Regions from separate parts of the Lysinibacillus sp. NPDC059133 genome, predicted to be linked through region 1. Evidence: a T-box and tRNA genes for the amino acid it is inferred to sense, from the RefSeq annotation. Region 1 holds a T-box; the other holds one or more tRNA genes.

Region 1 (16,474 bases):
GGTAAGCCGACAACATTGTTATAATCTCCTTCAATGCGTTTCACTAGAAGGGTTCCAGCAGTTTGAATGCCATAACCGCCTGCTTTATCAAATGGATCTCCCGAATCTACGTATGCTTCGATGAGCTCCTGCGATAAATGATGAAAGACAACATTTGTCTCTTCAACAAATGTAGTTTCATTACCGTTAGGCTCAATAATGGCAACGGCTGTCATGACCGCATGACGCTTACCTGATAAGCGCAATAAGTGAGAAATTGCCTCCTCACGATTTTTTGGTTTATGGAGTAGCTCGTCATCATAAACAACAATCGTATCCGCTCCAATAATCGTTGCATTTGGAGCTTTTTTTGCCACATCACGTGTTTTCAATAGAGCTACACCTTTTACATAATCTTGCATTGTAGTTGCCTGGACGCTTGTCTCTTCTACTTCACTAGTTATTATGTCGAATGGAAGGGATAGCATAGCAAGTAATTCCTTTCGACGTGGTGAAGCAGAAGCAAGCACTAGCTTTTGAGTTGTTTTAAACATTATCTGACCATTCCTCCTCATTAGTTATCATAACGGAGAATTTGGGATTTGAAAATTTTCTAAAAATCAAGATAATGCTTATTTCACTATCTTTTATGCTTAAAATTTCACTTGAAGACAAGCATTTTTCGATTTATAATGGGCCAAAACTTGCAAGCGAATGATGCTGATATCAGTTGATATAGACGAGGCCGCCGCTCCAATAGATTGCCAATCAGCAGGTAGCGTAGAATCTTTGGAATTATCCTTAAAATTTAATTTTGTTGCATTTTTGTCAGCTAGCACAGATGGAAGCTCTGCAATCGTCGCCTCCTTACAACTGTCACCACTCAAAGTGAATGCTTTTTTAAATGTTGGAGGATCTTTTAAAAAGACAAGTTTACTTTCATCTGTTACCACACTTGTCCAAATGTGAAATTTTCCATCAACCTCGACAATGGCACTTTCTTTTAATGAAGGATGTTCAGATACAAATGCGCTTGCACTTTCATAATTTGAATAGACCCCTGCTTGACTTGCAAAAAACATGGGTCCATTCGTTGCTCCTCCCGCTGTCGGAACTGTTTCTCCGTTCGTATTATTATTACTTTTATTGGCTACCTCATTACTATCATTTTTTAAAGAAAATTGAGTGCTTGCTTGAAGAATACCTAAAAAAATGCCTACACCAAAAAGTCCAACTATTCCCCCAATAACCATCGCTCGAAATACTTGTTTTCTCATTACTTGACTGACAATTTTCATTCGACCATCACCTCTTTCTTTAACCTATCAAAGTAAATTTAGAAAAGACCAATTTGATATATAAGTATATGTATAAAAGGATGTGTAAATGCGAATTTACTACATTTTGATTGAATAGTTATTTGCGAAGTTTTGCTGCAAAATTAACTATTTTTGCAATGAAAGTTTTACTATAAACAAAAAAGATCAAGCGTGTTTATTAACCATTTTTATCCACTCTAATTAGAAGGCTCTGATTTCCGCTACGGGCTACTCGCTTTGTAGCTGCCGCTTTGCTTTCGCTACAGAAAACATTGTCGCTGACGCTTCGCTTTCGCGCAGAGCAAGGCTTCCTGCGGGCGAGCGTCGAGTAGCCCTCGCTACAATCAGTTAAAATGGGCATACATTAGCACAATATCAACAAAAAAATCCTTTTATCCGCCAATAAAAACCTATATTTCCCTAATCAACACGCCTGAAAAAAGATCAAAGAGCAATTTTACTCAAATAGTCCATCGTATAAATTATTTTTCACACTAAATAAAAAAAATCAGGACTCATTTTTAAGAGTACCTGATCTTGTTCGTTCAACTAAATGCTAATTATTTTTTAATCTACTACGTACTTCCGTTAATAAATACAACGAACCCGATACAATAGTCCTCGATTTGTTTGCTGACTGTCGTTTTAAAAATTGCACATAATCTTCTAAAACCGCTTTATGAGAGGCGTTGGACAGCTCAAGCATGTTGTGAGCAGCCATCGCACGGGGGTTATCAAAATCAACAAAGTAAAAACAATCACTTACTTGCTCAAATTGTTGCAAAATCTCTTTTACAGCCTTATCTGCAAGAATTCCAATTACAAAAGTAATCTTCTCATCTGGGTACTCATGCTTAATCGTTTCTATTAACTTCTCAGCACTCGCTGGATTATGCGCACCGTCTAAAACAATATAAGGCATAATTTCTTCAAAACGTCCTAAAATGGTTGCGTTTTTTACAGCTTTTTGAATAGCTTCTTTACTAATTTGTAACGCTAGTGCGGTCGCCACTTCGAAAAAAGCTGTAGTAGCAAGTGCCATATTATTCGCCTGATGTGCTCCCTTTATAGTGCGTGTAAGCTTTGTAACACGGAGGCCAGTGTCATTATACACATATCTCTCTCCATCTTTCTCTTGTTCCACATAAAATTGATGATTTAGCTCAAGAACGGATGCATGTTTTTTGTTGGCTTCCTGGTAGACTATATTCTTTGCTTCTAACGGTAGATCGCCAATAATAACTGGATGATATGGCTTAATAATCCCTGCTTTATGGTAGGTGATACTTTCTATCGTATCTCCTAAAAAATTCGTATGCTCTAATGCGATACTAGGTATGATAGAGACAATTGGTGTGACCACATTCGTACTATCAAGTAAGCCCCCCATACCAGCTTCAATAAGGGCAATATCTACATTACTAGAAACAAAATGTAAAAATGTTGCAACTGTTAAAAGTTCAAAATCTGTTAGTTTCCCACTAAGTCCGGCTGCCTGCATTTGTTGGAATACATGATTCATTTCAGCTTCTGTAATAGCTTGACCTTCTACTTGAATTTGGTCATGCACGTCCAAAATACAAGGAGACATAAATTTACCAACACGTAAGCCATGTTCCTTGGCGATTGATTCTAGAAATGTAAGTGTCGAGCCTTTACCGTTAGTCCCTGCTAAATGCACAACTTGCAATTTGTTTTCTGGATTACCTACTAGTGCCAATGCTTCTTCAATCGCAGTTAGACCAGGTTTAATAACATCATCACTCTGAACATTCCATTTTTCCTTGTAGCTATTCAATTTAGGGATCATCGTTGTTCCCCCTGTAGCCATTGTCGAATTTCAGCTATAAAATACAAAGAGCCTGTAATGACGATAACATCCTCATTATTTCTTTGATGTAGCATCGTTTGAACCATTTCACACCAATGCGCATTATATATTTTGTTCGTATTTGTAGATAATGCAGCTAATTGATCAGCAGGCATAGCATTAGGGAGCTCAATTTGTGTAAATGCAATTGATGTAGCAATACTATCCATTAAAGCAATACTTTTCGCATGATCTTTATCCGATAGTGCTGCATATATAAATCGATAGTTTTGGTGTGGATAAACCGTTTTAAGTGTTTGAATTAGTGCAGTAGTACCTTCAGAATTATGTGCCCCATCTAATATAATATTGCCAGGTAATTGCTCAAAACGGCCTGCCCACTGAGCTTTTTCCAAAGCTTGACGGATTGATGTATCCGAAATATCAATGGCCCCATTCTCTCTTAACGTTAGGATCGCCGTAATCGCAAGGCTTGCATTATTTATTTGATGCGCGCCAGCCATTTTTAATGGGATAGCTTCCATCTCCACATTTGCTTTACGGTAATTAAAATGTTGCATATCAGTACCTTGTTCAATATTTTCAACCGTAAAATCCTTCCCTAAAACAAGGCATGGAGCATGACGCTCATTTGCTACCTCACTGATAACCGAAAGTGCCTCCTCACTTTTAACACCCACTATAACAGGTACACTTTCTTTAATAATTCCCGCTTTCTCAAACGCTACTTTTGCTAATGTATCTCCTAAAAACGCAGTATGTTCTAATGAAATTGTTGTAATAATTGAAATTAGAGGCGTAACGACATTCGTAGCATCTAAACGCCCACCAAGACCCGTTTCAATTAGCGCAAAATCCACTTCTTCATCCGCAAAATATTGGTACATAATAAGTGTTACAACTTCAAAAAAGCTCGGAAAGTCACCTTCATAGTGTGTCTCAATAATATCAGCAACTTTGTTCATATAGTGTAAAAATTGTGCTTCAGAAATTTGAATCCCATTAATAGTCATACGTTCATTAACACGCTCTAAATGAGGTGAAGTAAAGGCGCCTACTTTGTAACCAGTAAGTTGTAACATTTCTCTTAGCGCATTCACTGTTGACCCCTTTCCATTTGAGCCTGCTAAATGGATAACACGTAGCCTGTCCTGTGGGTTATTAAGAAATGCTAATACCTCTCGCATCAATACGAGCGGTGCACGTTTATGATCAACTGCCTTTAACGTAAAAATAAAATCTGTACATTCTTTCATCGTTTTAAACAAAAGAAACACTCCCTCTTACTACAATATCTCTATTTTAGTACAAGTAGCGCCCAATACACATACTTTTCGTAAAAAACTCTTGTTTACTTACACTTATATGAAAGCTAAAAAAACACTTTAGAAAGTGCGAATCCGTGTGTTTTAAGTTTAATTTCATCCGCCAGAGGTTTTAGTCTTACCACCTTCAGAGGTGAGGGTCTTCTACTGAATGAAGATAAAAAAACAGCGGATGACTATTGCCATCCGCTGTCTCCATCTTACATATTTTTCAGTTCTTCTAAACGTTTTAATACAACCGCATGTTTACTTTCATAATCTGCTAATTTTTCACGTTCCGCATTAACTAATGCTTCCGGCGCTTTAGATACGAATTTTTCATTCGATAACTTACCAGTTACAAGTTTCACTTCTTTTGCCCATTTTTCTAATTCTTTTTCAAGACGAGCAATTTCTTCTTCTAGATTAATTAGTCCAACAAGCGGTAGGAATAGCTCAGCTCCAGTAACTACTGCTGTCATTGACTGACCAGGAGCTTCTAAACTTTCTCCAATTGTTAGCGTTTCTGGATTACAGAATTTTTCTAAATATGCTTTATTGGCTTCAAGTACTGTAACCGTTGCAGCATCCTTCGCTGAAATATATAGTGGTACTTTTTTGCTCATAGGTGTATTTACTTCCGCACGAATATTACGTACTGAACGTATAATATCCATTAGGAGCTTCATATTGTCCGCTTCTTCTGCAAAATGAAGATCCGTACGTACAGTTGGCCATGCTGCCACTGTTATTGATTCGCCTTCATGAGGTAAGTGCTGCCAGATTTCTTCTGTAATGAATGGCATGAATGGATGTAATAGACGCATAGTTTGATCTAAAACGTAAGCTAAAATAGAACGAGTCGTTTTCTTAGCTGCTTCGTCATCACCATATAACGGTAATTTAGCCATTTCAATATACCAAGAACAGAAATCATCCCAAATGAAGTTATACAGCTCACGACCAACTTCACCAAACTCATAACGTTCTGCAAGAGATGTTACACGTTCAATTGTTTCATTTAAGCGAGTAAGAATCCATTTATCGGCAACTGATTTTTCACCAGTTAAGTTGATTTCATCATATGTCATACCTTCCATGTTCATTAAAGCAAAACGAGAGGCATTCCAAATCTTATTTGCAAAGTTCCATACTGATTCTACTTTTTCAGTTGTATAGCGTAAATCTTGACCAGGAGAAGAACCAGTAGCTAAGAAGTAACGTAATGAATCGGCACCATACTGATCAATAACATCCATAGGATCTACACCATTGCCAAGTGATTTACTCATCTTGCGTCCTTCACCATCACGTACTAAACCGTGAATTAATACATCTTTGAATGGGCGCTGACCTGTAAATTCAAGACCTTGGAAGATCATTCGAGAAACCCAGAAGAAAATAATATCATAACCAGTTACAAGTGTGCTTGTTGGATAGTAACGTTTATATTCTTCATTTGTCTCATCTGGCCAACCCATTGTAGAAAATGGCCATAGTGCTGACGAGAACCATGTATCTAATACGTCTTCATCTTGCGTCCAATTTTCTGCATCTGCTGGTGCTTCTTTTCCTACGTAAATTTCACCTGTTTCATTGTGATACCAAGCAGGAATTTGATGACCCCACCATAATTGACGAGAGATACACCAGTCGCGAATGTTTTCCATCCAGCGAGAATATGTGTTTTCAAAACGAGATGGTACGAAGTTTACTTGCCCTTCTTCATCTTTTTGAAGAGTAAGTGAAGCATCAGCAAGTGGTTGCATATTTACGAACCATTGTGCAGAAAGATATGGCTCTACAACAGCACCCGAACGTTCGGAGTGACCTACTGAATGTGTATGCTCTTCAATACGGATAAGCACGCCTGCTTCTTGTAAATCAGCTACGATTTGCTTACGGCATTCAAAGCGATCCATACCGTTATACTTGCCAGCAAGTTCGTTCATTGTACCATCTTCATTCATGACAAGAATGCGTTCTAGGTTGTGGCGGTTACCAACCTCAAAGTCGTTAGGATCGTGTGCTGGTGTCATTTTTACAACCCCAGTACCAAATTCCATCTCTACGTAGTCATCTGCTACGATAGGAATTTCACGGCCTACGATTGGTAAAATAACTGTTTTACCGATTAAGTGTTGATAGCGCTCATCTTTCGGGTGAACGGCTACCCCAGAGTCTCCTAGCATTGTTTCAGGACGTGTAGTCGCAACTTCCACATATCCTGAGCCATCAGCTAATGGGTACTTCATATGATAGAATGCACCTTGAACATCTTGATAAATAACTTCAATATCTGATAATGCAGTTTTTGCAGCAGGGTCCCAGTTAATAATGCGTTCGCCACGATAGATTAAGCCTTTTTCATATAATTGAACGAAAACAGTTTTAACTGCATCAGAAAGACCTTCATCAAGTGTGAAACGCTCACGAGAATAATCTAATCCAAGACCAAGCTTCGCCCATTGATCACGAATATGCCCAGCATACTCTTCTTTCCATTCCCATGTTTTTTCGAGGAATTTTTCACGACCTAAATCATAACGTGTAATATTATCTTCTCGTAGTTTGGCTTCTACTTTTGCTTGTGTCGCAATACCTGCATGGTCCATACCTGGTAACCAAAGTGCATCATAACCTTGCATGCGCTTCATACGAATTAAAATATCTTGTAATGTTGTATCCCAAGCATGGCCAAGATGTAGTCTACCTGTTACATTCGGTGGTGGAATAACAATAGAATAAGGCTCCTTTTCACTTGTAGGCTGCGCCTCAAAAAATTTCCCTTGTAACCACCATTCATAACGACCTGCTTCAATGGACTGTGGATCATATTTTGTAGGCATTGAAATGTTTTCTGTCATTTTGACTCCTCCTGTTGACTTATTAATTTTACCGGTGTGAGATAGTACCAATCATTCTGTTTTTATGTCTCATGCTGAGGCACATTTACCAGAAGATTTAAAGAAAATAAAAAAAACTCCTAACGTCTAAAAGGACGAAGGAGTTTAAATTCGCGGTACCACCTTTAATTCCAGCAGAGGCGAGTTAAGCGGTCACTATACACATTTCATCAAGAAATAGAATATACTACTTGCTTAAGCCTTTTACTACTGGCTCTCAATTCGGTAACGGTGTTTAACCGGCTTTAACTACTGTTAGTTCACTAAAGCTGCTCGAGGGCTACATTCAATTAGGTACATATAGAAACTTTTCAGCTACCGTTTCCTCTCTTAAAATGCACTACTAATTTACTCTTCCCTGTCATAGCATCTATATTCGACTTTTTCACATTGTACCGCAGAATCGTGCAATTTTTCAAGTGATTTAGTCATTTTTTAGGAAGCACTACTAGAAAAGGAAGTGAAAATTCAAATGCGACGACGTAAGTATAATCCTTGGCTTTTACCACCATGGCTACGACAATTTCGTTTTTATTGCAAAACGATAATTGTACCAATTTGTGTTTTTCAGTTTATACGTGTCATCATCATTCCAACATCTGGAGATTTCATCATCTTATTGCTCCTGTTACTTCTATGCTATTTACTTTTGAATGAAGTCATTTGAAACACGAACCTTTAGCGGTGTATAGTCTTCGGTTAAATCCCAGATCATCGATGGAACTTCATGCCAGGAGCTAGATTCACGGACTACAATATGACTTGAGGATTCCCTCAACATTGTTTTTTGCTCAACTGGTGCAGGCTTTTCTTTTTTGTCTGAAGCTACTATTGCTTCAGACTTTTCCTTTTGAGCTGCAAATGTAACAATCTTTGATTTTTCCTCTTGTGTCGAAGCTACTACTGCTGTAGACTTCTCTTCTTGTACCGAAGCCGTTACAGCTACAGTTTTTTCTTCTTGATTCGAAGCTACTACAGTTGCAGGTTGTTTTACCTGTGCCGTTTCTTTTGCAAGGTCCACCTCTATTTGAGCTGAGGCATTAGCAGTTTCTAAAACGTGAGCTTTTTCTAATGCTAGCTCAGGCTCATTAAAAACACTTGTAACCGTCCATTCGAGCTGACACATCTGATTCGTCAAAATAGGTCGAATATCCTTTACCATTAAATCTTCAATAGCTGCATCCATTGGTAAATCTACATTTAAAGGAACTGCATACTCAAAATAACCAGTATCCCCTTGAATATCCAGGTTATCGATTTGTACTAATTCTTCATCATCCATGAAAGCTCGCATGTCTTGAAAATCAAAGCGAACATGTGCTGTGATATGATAAATACCCATTAATCGTAGAGAATCTTCTAGCTGCGTTGTCTGCCACCGTGGCTTAATTTGTACAGCTGCTATTTCTGTTGGGCAGCCGTAACCAGGAAAACAAAAAGTTTCACTCATACTCCAAGTTTTGTGTTCGATAATAATCCCTCCTCTTGCATCATATGAAGCTTTGAAGGATAGTATGCTATAGGATGATTAATCAATTTCGACTTGGCATAATTGTATAGCTGACTCTTTGCGTTCGCGCAGATAAACAATGCGTTCGGATTTTGTATTGCACTCACGGGAAGCGGCTCATCGAAACGCCCCTAGGAAAGAGCCCAGCCGTAACAACCCAAATAATGAGCCTAAAAAAGGCATACTAGAAAACTTCTTCTAGCATGCCTTTTTACTGTTGGTTCAACAACTTATTATACATTCACCAATTTAATTTTATTTGCTACACGATCTGTTAACATTTGTGTTGCTTTTGGTACGATCGGCTTAAAGATTGGATTTAAAACAGGACCAGCTAATCCTCCTGCTATTACTTCCAAGAAGCCTGTCATTTTTGTATTTTCTGCATCAATACTCTCTGCTAGGAAATAACCGTTTCCTGAAAAGTTATCAGAAATTCCTTTTAATTCGAATGTTACTTTAGAAGGCGCTGCCCATTCTAAAATAGTAATCTCTACTTGTACTGTTTTTTTCAGTACACCAACATTACCTTTAAACGTCCAATTTGAATGTTTTTCATCAATCATTTCATGTGCATTATAACCTGGGACAAGCTTTGCCCATTTTTCCATATCACTGACGAAATCCCATACATTTTCAATTCCTACGGGTACTTCGACCATATGTGTGCCAGTTGCCATATCAATTCACTACTTTCTTTTATGAATAGCTATATTATATACGATTTCGCCCACGATTTGGCTATGCTGAAAGTTATAATTTTAATAAATTTTTTTCAAGCGGTAACGATTTTTCCATTCATTGATAATCCAATGAATTTTTTAACGGGCAAAAATAAAAAACATATTACTAAACAACAAAAAAATAGCATGCGAGAAAATACTCATAGCATGCTATTTTGTAACTACCTATTATCTTGCTAATTGTGCAAATACTTTATGGAAAGCATCAACTGTTTTTGCGATATGCTCTTCCGTATGTGCAGTAGAAATAAATAAACCTTCAAATTGAGATGGCGGTAAGAAAATACCTTCTTCTGCCATTAGACGGAAGTATTCAGCAAATAATTGTAAATCAGACGTTTTTGCTGAATCAAAATCAATAACATCTTCGTTCGTAAAGAAGAAACCTATCATTGAACCAGCACGATTTACAGTATGTGGAATATTGTATTTCGTTGCGGCTTCACGGAAACCAGCCTCTAATTGATCTCCTAGCTTTTTGAAGTATTCATAAGAATTATGATCAAGGCGAGTTAATGTTTCATAGCCAGCTGTCATCGCTAATGGATTCCCTGACAATGTCCCAGCTTGATAGATTGGACCAGCTGGTGCCACTTGCTCCATAATTTCCTTTTTCCCTGCAAATGCACCAACAGGAAGTCCACCGCCAATTACTTTTCCTAATGTTGTCATATCTGGTGTTACATCAAAATAACCTTGTGCACAGCCATAGTCAACACGGAAGCCTGTCATAACTTCATCATAAATCAACAATGATCCATGTTCCTTTGTTAATTCACTTAAGCCTTGTAGGAAGCCTGGTTGTGGAGGGACAACGCCCATATTTCCTGCAACTGGCTCAACAATCACTGCCGCAAGCTCTGAACCAAACTTTTCGAAAATTAGTTTTGCCCCTTCTAAGTCATTGTACGCTACTGTTAACGTATTACGCGCAATATCCGCTGGGACACCAGGACTGTCAGGTAAGCCTAATGTAGCTACCCCTGAGCCTGCTTTAATAAGTAAGGAATCTCCATGACCATGATAAGAACCCTCAAATTTCAAAATTTTATCGCGTCCTGTAACACCACGAGCTACGCGTAAAGCAGACATCGTAGCCTCTGTCCCAGAAGACACGAAGCGAATCATTTCCATACCAGGAAGACGATCTAATACTAATTTAGCTAATCGATTTTCTGTATAGCTCGGTGCTCCAAACGAAGAGCCTTTCGCTGCTGTTTCTGCAATTGCTTGTACAACTTCAGGATGTGTATGACCTAAAATAAGAGGTCCCCATGATAATACATAATCAATATATTCATTGCCATCAATGTCTTTAATAATAGCACCTTGACCAGATTCCATGAATATCGGATCCATATTTACGGATTTGAATGCACGTACTGGGCTACTAACGCCACCTGGCATTAAGTTAATTGCTTCAGCATAAGCTTGTTTTGATTTTTCGTAAGAACGCGTCATTTATTTCTCCTCCAACCAACGTGCAACATCTTTAGCATGATACGTAATGATTAAATCTGAGCCTGCACGTTTCATGCTAAGTAACGTTTCAAGCACTACTTTTTTCTCTTCAATCCAGCCATTAATAGCCGCTGCTTTAATCATTGCATATTCACCAGAAACGTTGTATGCAACAATCGGTAATGTAAAGTTATTTTTTACATCACGAATAATATCTAAATAACTTAGAGCTGGCTTAACGATTAAGAAATCTGCACCTTCTGCAATATCCGACTCCGCTTCACGGAATGCCTCCATACGATTCGATGGATCCATTTGGTATGATTTACGATCACCAAATTGAGGCGCGCCATCAGCTGCTTCTCGGAATGGACCATAGTAGCTAGATGCATATTTTACGGCATATGACATAATCGGAACATTTTCAAAGCCTGCTTCATCTAGACCTGCACGAATCGCTGCCACAAAACCATCCATCATATTGGAAGGAGCGATGATATCCGCACCGGCTTTTGCTTGTGATACTGCTGTACGTGCTAAAACTTCTAATGAAGGATCATTTAAAATTTGATCGCCTTCAATTAAGCCACAATGACCATGATCTGTAAATTCACATAAGCATGTATCTGCAATAACTAAAAGCTCTGGGTAGCGAGCTTTAATAAGTCGTGTTGCTTCTTGCACAATACCATGATCATGGAATGCACCAGTTCCGACTGCATCTTTTTCTGCAGGTAAGCCAAATAAAATAACCGCAGGAATACCTAAAGCAACAACTTCATCAATCTCAGCTTCAAGTTTATCTAATGAAAATTGAAAAACTCCCGGCATAGAAGATACTTCGTTTTTAATATTTTCGCCTTCCATAACGAAAATTGGATAAATTAAGTCCTCTTTGTGTAAGTATGTTTCTTTTACCATTGATCGTATAGCAGCGTTTGCACGCAAACGACGATGTCTCTGAAATTGTAATTTTGTCATTTTCTTTCTCCTACTTTCGTTATTTCCTCGATAACTGCTTGCATTGTATATACGCTCGGCATAACATCTACAATAGCACCGTGATTTAAAATAGCTGCTTCTGTAATATGACCGATTACTGCTACACGCACTGCCCTCCAACCAACTACCGAAGCTACATCCTTGGCGTAGGCATCAACCGCGGAAGGGCTAGCAAAAATCACTGTGACATCACTATTCGCACAGATACATTCAATCATTAATTGTATTTGATCATGTCGCTCAATCGTTTCATAAACTGTCCATTCCTTCAATTTAAAGGGTAGCCCTTCCTTTAATGTCTTTTTCGCTTTTTCTCCACGAATAAATAGACACGTAGGATTGCTACCTGCTACATTAGGAAATTCTTGAACAAATACATCTGCACTAAATATAGAAGGCATAAAGCTCACATGGAATCCTAGCTTTTCTAAAGCTGCAGTAGTTTTAGTACCAATAGAAGCAATTTTCCCTTGAAAATGCGCAGCACTTACATTAAAGCGTTGCATCTTGTTAGCAAAAGCTTCTACCGCATTTTGACTCGTAAAAATGAGCCATTCAAATTGATGTGCAAACTCTAACTGCACATCGTCGTTACTATCAATCAGCTCGCAAGTTTCAATCAATGGGGCAATTACTGCATGGCCACCTAAAGCTGTAATGTCATCTATTATTGTTGTCGTCTTAGATGTACCTGTCAAAATAATAGTTTTACCTTCTAAAGGTAAATTATTTTGCATCTTGCTCTGCCTTTACTCGTTGAATTAAATCAAAGGCTCCTTGCTTTGTTAAAATCTCAGCAAGCTCTTTCCCAACTGCTTCCGCATTAGTGCCCACAACCGTTTCCTTATAAACAACTGAAGCATCTGGTGCAGCAACAAGACCAGTTAATGTAATTTCTTCCCCGTTAGACTTTGCGTATCCTGCGATAGGTACTTGGCAGCCGCCATCCATAGCCGCTAGGAAAGCACGTTCTGCATGTGCTTCTTGCCATGTAATGCTATCTGTTAACTTGCCTAATTCCGTTAATAGTTCTGTATCGTCTCCACGGCATTCAATACCTAGAGAGCCCTGTGCTACTGCTGGTAGACAATCCTCAACAGGTAAAAACTCAGTAACTACATCATCGCTCCAGCCTAGGCGTTTTAGTCCAGCTGCCGCTAAAATAATAGCATCGTATTCATCAGTTTCAAGTTTAGCTAAGCGTGTATCTACATTTCCACGAATCCATTTAATTTCTATATCTGGACGGACTGTTAAAAGTTGAGCACTGCGACGAAGAGAACTTGTCCCAACTACAGCTCCTGCTGGAAGATCTGCAAATTTCACATGTCCTTTTGAAATAAATGCATCACGCGCATCTTCACGTGGTGGAATACAGCCAATGACTAATCCTTCAGGCAGTAATGCAGGCATATCCTTCATAGAATGAACAGCAAAATCAATTTCTTTGTCGTAAAGTGCTTGTTCAATTTCTTTTACGAAAAGCCCTTTACCACCAACCTTAGATAGCTGCACATCTAAAATTTGATCACCTTTCGTGACAATTTCTTTCACTTCAAATTCAAATGGAACACCAGCAGCTTTTAACTCATTGATAAACCAATTTGTTTGTGTTAAAGCTAGCTTACTTCTTCTAGAACCTACAATAATTTTTCTCAACAGTCTTCAACCTCTCTTCTAATACCATAAATGGAATCGTGATAAACTGCTTCCTAAAAAGAAGTTAACAACAACTAATAGGTAAGCGTATATATGTACCCACGCATAAGTTGTCCCTGTCAGTTTACCTTTACGATTCACATACAATATAAAGCAATACAAAATTAAAATAATAAAGGACCCAATAATCTTCGCATCAAAAATTGAAAAACTCTCTAGCGTTAGTAGTGCCCATTCAAACCCTAAAACTAAACTTACAGATAACACTGGAATACCAATGTAAAATGAAACATTCATCCAGTTACTCGTCTGCTGTAGTGATGGCAACCTTGTCCATAAATGTGACCATTTTTTCTTTTTCAGCAAACGATATAATACTAAATACAATATCGCAAAAACAAATGTTAAAGAAAACGCTGCGTAAGATAAAATGGCAAATGATATATGAATAAAAAGCAATTCCGAAATTAAAGTATCACTAACTACTCCTGTCGGCCGTTTCGGCATAAAAGTAAAGATACTAGCGAATAAAAATCCTAGTATATTAATAATAAATACCGGTAGATCAACTCGTGCAATACAGTGCAAAATAATAGACAATGTCACGAGCAGCCAGGAATAAAAGAGAATCCCTTCTGACAAGGATAAAATCGGAAAACGCTTCGTTTCCACAAAAGTTAATAAAATAATGGCACTTTGAATTATCCATACGAATGAAACAAGCCAAAAAGCAACTCGCCTTGCTCGTATTTGCTTATAAAAGTAATCAGTAAAGTAAAATACTAGACTGATCGCATACAAGACGATCATTACTTCATAGAGCCTTGTCATTGTCAAATCAGCCAATAGACATCCCTTCTTTATATTGAAAGTGCTAAAGTAGTGTACTTTAGCCTAGAAAAAAAAACGTTTTCGTATCCTTAGTTTACCATACAGATACGAAAACGCCTCATTTAAAAATCAGTAGAAAATCTCGTTCGCGGAAAAAAGCTCGAAGGGCAACTTTTCTAAAGTTGCACCGCGAACACATAGACATCTTTAGAAAGAATACTTTGGTTCAGTAGAAGATTGTGACGACTGTAAGCGCTCTTTGCGTTCAAGCTCTTGTTCTGTCATCGCAGTAACTTCAGCTTCCACAGCATCCTCAATACCGAAAATTTGTTGGAATAAACGTAACTGTTCATTTGCTTTTGGTGAATTTGCCATTTCCTTAGCTTGTAAAATTGGTTCTTTTAACAATTGATTAATAATAGACTTTGTATGCTTACTTAAAATTTTACGTTCTCGATCCGTTAAATCCGGCATTTTATTTTCGATACTAATCATTGTCTCTTCTTGAATATGATTCGCTTTTTTACGTAAAGCCGAGATGACAGGGACAACGCCAAGAGTCGCAACCCAATCTTTAAATTGCACAACCTCTTTGCCAATCATCGAAGAAATATCAGCAGCAGCACGTTCACGTTCTGCTAAGTTTGCTTCGACGATGCCTTGTAAATCATCTATATCATATAAGAAAACATTTGGTAAATCTCCAACACGTGGATCAATATCACGTGGAACTGCAATATCTACCATAAATAATGGTTTACCTTTACGTAAACGTTCGACAAATTGCATCAATTCATAGTCAATCACATAATCTGTTGCACCTGTAGACGTAATTAAAATATCCGCTTCAAGTAACGAACATTGTAGTTCCTTCATAGATTTTGCTTCACCGTCAAATTTAGCTGCTAAACTTTCTGCTTTTTCGAACGTACGGTTAATTACGGTTACTTTTCCTACACCGCTACCGTAAAGGTTCTCAATAGCAAGTTCCCCCATTTTTCCTGCACCTAAAATTGCTACATGTTTACGTTGTAAAGATCCGAATATTTTCTTCGCTAGTTCAACTGCTGCATAAGAGACAGATACCGCGTTCTCACCGATAGCCGTTTCATTATGTGCACGTTTCGCAAATGTCACTGCTTGTTTAAATAGCTGATTGTATACCGTTCCTGTAGTTCCAATCTCTTGTCCACTTAAGAAGCTTTTTCTTACTTGTCCTAAAATTTGAGTTTCGCCAAGTACCATCGAATCAATTCCAGCTGTCACTTGGAATAAATGCTCGATTGCCTCATCTTCTTCTCGAATTGTTAAATACGAAGAAAATGTCTCCACAGGTAGGTCGAACCAATTTGCTAAAAACTGTTTAACAAAATGACGTCCAGTATGCAATTGATCAACCACTGCATAAATTTCTGTACGGTTACATGTCGAAACAATAACATTTTCTAATATACTTTTTTGTTGTTGTAGCGCTTCCATTGCCTGTGGTAGTTCACTCTCTATGAATGATAACTTTTCACGAATTTCAACAGGCGCTGTTTTATAATTCAAGCCTACTACGATGGTATGCATGAATAACACCTCTCACGTTCTAATTGACAAATCTCATTATAGCACAGTTCGACAAGAGTTCATTAATAATTTGTGAACATGTCATGAAGAACTGAAATTCATCTTCTACATTAGAATTATTATAAACTAAGTGTAACAAATTATACGTTCTGTTTCAAATTTAATGTTTGTCCAGAACATTGTTTTAAAAGGACAGAATTAAATGGCTCTTAACCAAAACGTGTGGTTGATTTCCGTTCCGGCTTGGCGCTTTGTAGCTGCCGCTTTGCTTTCGCTACAGAAAACATTTGTTGTTGCTGTCGCTACGCTTTCGCACAGATAAAACAATTGTTGCTGTCGCTACGCTTTCGCACAGAT
Region 2 (6,847 bases), on a different contig from region 1:
CGTGGCAATGTATCTTCTTGTGCATCTAATATTGCTTCGATTTCGGCCTCTTGTGCATCTGTTAGTTTAAAGCCATCAGGACCGAAAAATTTGATACCATTATCAGCAACTGGGTTATGTGAAGCTGAAATCATAACGCCTGCATTTGCGCTCATAATTCGAGTAAGGTAAGCCACACCTGGTGTTGAAATAACACCAAGACGCATTACCTCTACGCCGATTGATAAAAGACCAGCTACAAGTGCACCTTCAAGCATTTCACCTGAAATACGTGTGTCACGACCGATTAAAACCTTTGGACGGTCCGTTGCATCCTTCGTTAAAACGTAGCCACCTACGCGGCCAAGCTTAAATGCAAACTCCGGTGTTAATTCACTATTCGCGACGCCACGGACGCCATCTGTTCCAAAATATTTACCCATTTTGATTATTCTCTCCTTCAATGCAAGACGGTGGTCACGCTTGTCTACACTGACAACTAGACCACTCGTCTGCTTACTTTTGGAAAAGTCTATTTTCGTTCATTTTCTGGTAACTATTCATTTTGCCCCTATGCCCATTTATTTGGACTTGTAAATTAGCACAGATAAATTTAGCATAAGGTATTTTGATTTAGCCTGAGCAACTTTTTTCGTTAATGTTTCAAAACCGAAAATGACACCCTTACCGATAGAGAACGAAATCTCTACTGAATCAAAATAAAATTATAGTCAGTTATTGTTTAAGAATCAACATCTTCTGTTTTTTCTGTTGGTGGCGTGTTGTCCTCAGAAGGAGTGACTGATTCCTCCTTAGTAGGCGGAGGTTCAGGTGCAGGTGCAGGTACGGGTGAAGGTGCAGGTGTGGTAGTTGTTGGTGTCGTTGTTGGTGTTTTCTCCTGCTCTACCTTCGTAATGTCTGCTTTCACTTTAATCCTTGATTCAGATATTTTTGTCACACCTTCTGGTAATTTTACATCAAATTCATAAGTTGTTGATTCTGTAATTTTTGATAAGTCCACCTCTAATGGTATTGCAGTTAAACCATCTAGGATAGATTTCCTACCGTATACCCTCACCATTGTAGGGCTAACTGTTAACTGGTTAACGGTTATATCATTTGCCACTTTTCCTACTTCCTTAAGCACTACAGGCAACTCTCTGCTGTATGCTCCAATATCTACTTGTACCTTCACAGTTTTCGGTTCAATCGTAACATCTAATTTATTTAAATCACGATCTAATACTTTAACTTCCGCTATCTGTGAGAACGGTTCTTTCAAGCCTTGTTCACCTGTTACAGTGGCTTTTACATAGCTAATGCTATCAATGGCACTTTTGGCACCTGTAACATACACCGTAGCTGGATTAGCAGTCATGCCATTTAAAATATATCCTTCTTCGATTAAACGATTACTCATCTCAGGGTCAACACGAAACTCCTGTGTGACCTTTTCCTCAATGTTTACCTTAATAGTCTTAGGGTCTAATGTAACTTGCAACTTATCAGAAATATTTTGGTATTGTAGGTTAACATTATGCTCACCTATAAGTAATTTACTCAAATCCACAAATACAGAAAAATCCTTCGTTGTCTTTGTTTTTATAACAAGTGGCATTGGACCTTTTATCGTAACATCCACCGTCTTAGGTATACCTGTTACAATGAGGTTCTTATCATCATAAAAAACATCTACAGGTACATCTCGAATTACCTCTGTTTGCTCACTCGTTATTGTTTTATTTTTAGGAGATAATTCGGTATGAACGGAGAAAAATAACAAAAAGGCTAGAAATAGTGCGACGATTCGTAACACCCAAGGGCTATCCATCATTTTATCCATTCTTTTTCCCCCTCCAAGTTAACTTAGAGGCTGCATTTGACTCCTGTGCTAATCCGAACCACATTTTACGCAACAGCCCTTCGAATTCCTCTAGAGAAAGATTTCGATGTAGATTACCATTCATTGTAAGACTAATGGCACCGGTTTCTTCTGATACGACAATAGTAATGGCATCTGTCACTTCACTTAAGCCGAGTGCAGCTCGGTGGCGTGTCCCAAGTTCTTTAGAGATAAACGGACTCTCAGAAAGCGGTAAATAACAAGCCGCTGCCGATATTTTATCTTTCTGCATTATCACTGCTCCATCATGAAGCGGTGTATTAGGTATAAAAATGTTAATCAGTAACTCCGATGAAATCTCAGCATTTAGTCCTATGCCCGTTTCGATATATTCATTTAGACCAGTTTCTTTTTCAATAGAAATTAACGCCCCTATACGACGCTTGGCCATATAACTAACAGATTTCTTCATCGCTTCAATAAGCCTAGTTTGTTCTTCTTCAACTTGACTAATTGAACGTTGGAATAGCTTACCTCTACCAATTTGTTCAAGGCCACGTCTTATTTCAGGTTGGAAAATGATAATAATCGCCAAGAAACCAAACTCGATAACTTGTTGTAACATCCACCCTAACGTTTCTAACCCAAAAAAGTCTGTAGCAAGGCGCGCAATAATAATTACGAAAATCCCTTTTAATAATTGGACAGCCTTCGTACCTTTAATGAGGGTTAAAATTTTATAAATAACGTACCATACGAGCAGTACATCTAATAAGTTAATAACAATATTCACAGGTGTTAAATTAGTGAAATGTTCGATAATTTGCACGTGGCATCCCCCACTTTTCATTGCGAATCCATACACATTTAAGTATAGCACATTCTTAACAAATGTAACTTTTTTCAAATAAAAAGTCTACTCAAAAGAGTAGACCTTTCAGCCTCTCACGTGCACTATCTATTAGGACGTATAGAGTGTTATTTAGTTGCTTGGTTCTCCTCGAATGTTACAGCAGACTTTACTGAATTTTTAATCGTATACCAAAGCCATTCAAATACTTCGTCAATTTCTTCTATTTTTCCTGAAACAACTGCCGAAGATGCCATATACTGTCCGTTAATAACGGTAATATTGCCATCCACTTCACCCTCAACAATTAAATCACCATTTTTAACAACAATGTCGCCTTTTACAACTTCTCCCTTCGGTACAATAACCGTTTGACCGTCAACAACAAGGTTTGGCTGTTTAGTCACAGAGAATTGTTGGTCATCCATGAAACTACCTAGTAAAGTTGCACTCATGAATAAACAAAAAACTGCCGCTGCCACAAAGAATGGATGCCGGCGAATCCATTTTTGCATGCCTACACGACTTTTGGGTTTCGGTAAACGAGCCATGACGGCTTCTTCAAAATGCGGAGGTGCTGTAATATGGGAAGCACTCTTCACAAAGGCGATTGTTTCACTTAATTCCTGCATCAATTGTTTACAATCACTGCATGTATGCAAATGGCGTTTTAACTCTTGCTCATGCTCACGACTAATGTCACCATCTAAATAATCATGGATATAGTCTATAATATGCTCTGGACAAGTATTCATGACGCTTCCCCTCCTACAGATTGTTTAATTGCTTACGTAATGCTTCACGTCCGCGGTGAATCCTCGTTTTCACCGTTCCAAGAGGCATATCTAAAATCTCGCTAATTTCCTGTAATGATAATTCTTCAATGTATTTCAATACTATAACTGAACGGTATTTATCCGGCAAACGTCCAATCTCATATTGAATACGATCTTGCAGTTCCATTTGCTCTATCTGTTCTTCTGGTAGCTGGTCATCCGCTGCGATTTGCGAATACATATCAAGTCCTTCTGTACCAGCTACTTCCGCATCTAAATAATAGTCCGGCTTTTTCTTCCGGATTCGGTCTATGCAAAGGTTTGTCGCTATGCGATAAAGCCACGTCGAAAATTTTCTTTTTTGATCAAAAGTATGCAAGTTCATATAGGCACGAACAAACGCTTCTTGTGTAATATCCTCAGATTCTTGCTTGTTCCCTAACATCCTAAAGCATACTTGGTACAGTTTGTGCTGATAGAGACTCACAATATCTGCAAATGCGTTTTGATCACCTTTAAGCACTTGTTTTATTCTCTTGTTTACTAACGCATCCATTGTGTTGATTTCTCCACCTTTACAACTGTCTTATACTATACGACCCATCGATAAGAAAAGTTTCATTTTGTTATTAATTATAGCAAAAGATTTTTATACATTGTGGCAATAGGCAATTTTTTGTCAAATATCTTTAAACTAGAGTGATGAGCCTTATACTAGGGTCTCACCAAATAAGGAACCCATCAATGCTACAGCAACATCAGCTGTTCTATTCTTTTCATCTAAAATTGGGTTAACCTCAACAAATTCAGCAGATGTGAGCATACCTGATTCCTGAAGCATCTCCATCGCCAAATGGCTTTCTCGATACGTAATCCCACCAGGTACAGGTGTCCCAACCCCTGGAGTATAAAGTGGATCTAATCCATCTAAATCAAGTGATAAATGCAAACCATCTATATCGCGCGCTCTTAAATAGGCAAGAGCATCTTCCATTACACGCGTCATCCCAAGACGATCTACCTCGTGCATTGTATACACCTTGATTCCTTGCTGACCAATTAATTCACGTTCACCTGGATCTACGGAACGTGCTCCAATAATAATGACGTTTTCAGGTTTAATTTTCGGTACATTATTACGAATTTTCACTAAGCGTTCATGACCAAGGCCAATGCTAACTGCTAACGGCATACCATGTATATTACCAGAAGGTGTCGTTTCAGGTGTGTTAAGGTCAGCATGTGCATCGAACCAAATAACACCTAAATTTTTATATTGCTCACTAAGTCCTGCAAGTGTACCAATAGCAATACTATGGTCGCCACCGAGTACAAGTGGAAATGACTTTTGTTCCACTGACTTATTTACACTATTCGCCAAAGATGTACTTACATCGATAACTTCCTCTAAATTCAGAAGTTGTTTATCAACAATAATACCCCCTTGTTTTTGACTAACACGTATATCCCCTTGATCATGTACTACATGCCCAATTGCCTCTAAGCGTTCTACAACACCTGCGTAACGGATGGCACTCGGTCCCATATCTACCCCTCTACGAGTTTGCCCATAATCTGTTGGTACCCCAATAATAGAAATATTTAGTTTATTCATTTTTTCATACCCCCTTGTACTTGTAAGTCTATTGTAAAGCCTGTATCCTACCTGGCTCAACCTCACAATTTTATGAATATTTATACAATTAAGAAGAGCATAAAAAAATCTCCTGCTGTTTTCAGCAAGAGATTAGTATCTGTAGTTAATGTTACACTTTTTATTCAATAAAAGTGAGCCATGAAGGACTCGAACCTTCGACCCTCTGATTAAAAGTCAGATGCTCTACCAACTGAGCTAATGGCTCAAAAAATATAAAAATGGCTGGGGTACTAGGATTCGAACCTAGGCATGACGGAATCAAAATCCGTTGCCTTACCGCTTGGCTATACCCCAATCATATATAAAAAAACTGGTGGAGGGGGACGGATTCGAACCGCCGAACCCTAAGGAGCGGATTTACAGTCCGCCGCGTTTAGCCACTTCGCTACCCCTCCGAAATAACACATTATGGTGGAGGATGACGGGCTCGAACCGCCGACCCTCTGCTTGTAAGGCAGATGCTCTCCCAGCTGAGCTAATCCTCCATAGAAACAGGTGTTTATTTCTTCACAGTTAATTTTTTTTTAAACCTTCGCATTACTACAAAGTTTTATAAATGGTGACCCCTACGGGATTCGAACCCGTGTTACCGCCGTGAAAGGGCGGTGTCTTAACCACTTGACCAAGGGGCCATTTTTCAAATGTCTCGAACAAGACAAGAATTATGATAACATTATTTACTGATCGATGCAATACTTTTTTATACTTTTTTATACTTTTTTTATATGTATAACATCACCATTATAAATGGGCAAAAAAATGGCTCCGAAGGCAGGACTCGAACCTGCGACAACCTGATTAACAGTCAGGTGCTACTACCAACTGAGCTACTTCGGAACAATACTATTCAATTCGGTTTTTAAAACCTCTTAAGTACATTTATTATTATAGCAAGCATTATAAATTATGCAATACTTTTGTGAAAATTTTTATATTTTTTGTCGAAGTATACCTTCACATCCACCTGAACCCTAATAGTTCTCTATTAAATCTAATATTTCTATTTTATGTATAGAATATTCTTGCTGTATATTATTGTAATTGTTAAAATGGAGATAGTTTTATGAATTTTCTATTAAATTTGTTTGGGGAGGAATGTTCACATGGTAACAAACGATTTAATTGCACCAGAATTCTATAACATCACAGAGGAATTAGAGAAATTTTCCCAAGATAGTGATCGTCAAGCAATACGATGGCTAAATACTCAACAGGAACGCCGAACAATTTCCTATGTTGAACTTGTTCAAAAAATGAATCAATATGCGAATGTCTTAACGAAGAAGGGGCTTCAAAAAGGAGATCGCGTATTAGTTATTATTCCACGTCTGCCTGAGGCTTATTTTGTCTTTCTTGGCTGTCTAAAGGCTGGAATTGTTCCTATTTCATGCTCAGAAATGTTACGTGCAAGTGATTTAGAATATCGTATGGAGCACTCTTCCGCAAAGGCAGTAATTGCCTATGAAGTGTTCACTAGTGAAGTAGATCGTATTACTTCTTCAGTAGAGGCTTTAAATAATAAACTAGTCATAGGTACTGCTACAGGTGATTGGACGTCTTTAAATGAATTGGCTAGTACACAACCGGATACATTTAAAGCAGCGGCGACGAAAAGAGATGATATGGCATTTCTTTCTTATACATCAGGCACGACTGGTAAACCAAAAGGAGCTGTTCATTCGCACGGTTGGGGATATGCACATATTAGAACAGCTGCTTCTCAATGGCTTGGTGTACGTGAG

The links. The T-box of region 1 lies ahead of ACFXN8_RS18455 (valine--tRNA ligase). A T-box ahead of a tRNA ligase gene usually reads a tRNA of that ligase, here a tRNA-Val.
Region 2: it encodes a tRNA-Val, which carries the amino acid that the T-box ahead of ACFXN8_RS18455 (valine--tRNA ligase) is inferred to sense. The anticodon was not compared.

Annotation. Positions count from the first base shown of each region.
Region 1 covers NZ_JBHZDH010000040.1:5,060-21,533, forward strand. Annotated here, with positions in the region: gene ACFXN8_RS18435 (Maf family protein) at 1-533, opposite strand, end outside; gene ACFXN8_RS18440 (hypothetical protein) at 633-1,277, opposite strand; gene ACFXN8_RS18445 (bifunctional folylpolyglutamate synthase/dihydrofolate synthase) at 1,855-3,108, opposite strand; gene ACFXN8_RS18450 (bifunctional folylpolyglutamate synthase/dihydrofolate synthase) at 3,105-4,397, opposite strand; gene ACFXN8_RS18455 (valine--tRNA ligase) at 4,655-7,300, opposite strand; T-box leader at 7,428-7,713, opposite strand; gene ACFXN8_RS18460 (valyl-tRNA synthetase) at 7,983-8,789, opposite strand; gene ACFXN8_RS18465 (SRPBCC family protein) at 9,083-9,529, opposite strand; gene hemL (glutamate-1-semialdehyde 2,1-aminomutase) at 9,761-11,053, opposite strand; gene hemB (porphobilinogen synthase) at 11,054-12,034, opposite strand; gene ACFXN8_RS18480 (uroporphyrinogen-III synthase) at 12,031-12,792, opposite strand; gene hemC (hydroxymethylbilane synthase) at 12,782-13,714, opposite strand; gene ACFXN8_RS18490 (cytochrome C assembly family protein) at 13,733-14,560, opposite strand; gene hemA (glutamyl-tRNA reductase) at 14,753-16,117, opposite strand.
Region 2 covers NZ_JBHZDH010000066.1:1,201-8,047, reverse strand. Annotated here, with positions in the region: gene glmM (phosphoglucosamine mutase) at 1-422, opposite strand, end outside; gene ACFXN8_RS23405 (CdaR family protein) at 722-1,822, opposite strand; gene cdaA (diadenylate cyclase CdaA) at 1,815-2,651, opposite strand; gene ACFXN8_RS23395 (zf-HC2 domain-containing protein) at 2,801-3,427, opposite strand; gene sigW (RNA polymerase sigma factor SigW) at 3,441-4,004, opposite strand; gene rocF (arginase) at 4,158-5,063, opposite strand; tRNA gene ACFXN8_RS23380 (tRNA-Lys) at 5,238-5,310, opposite strand; tRNA gene ACFXN8_RS23375 (tRNA-Gln) at 5,325-5,399, opposite strand; tRNA gene ACFXN8_RS23370 (tRNA-Tyr) at 5,417-5,500, opposite strand; tRNA gene ACFXN8_RS23365 (tRNA-Val) at 5,515-5,590, opposite strand; tRNA gene ACFXN8_RS23360 (tRNA-Glu) at 5,663-5,737, opposite strand; tRNA gene ACFXN8_RS23355 (tRNA-Asn) at 5,866-5,942, opposite strand; gene mbcS (acyl-CoA synthetase MbcS) at 6,209-6,847, shown strand, end outside.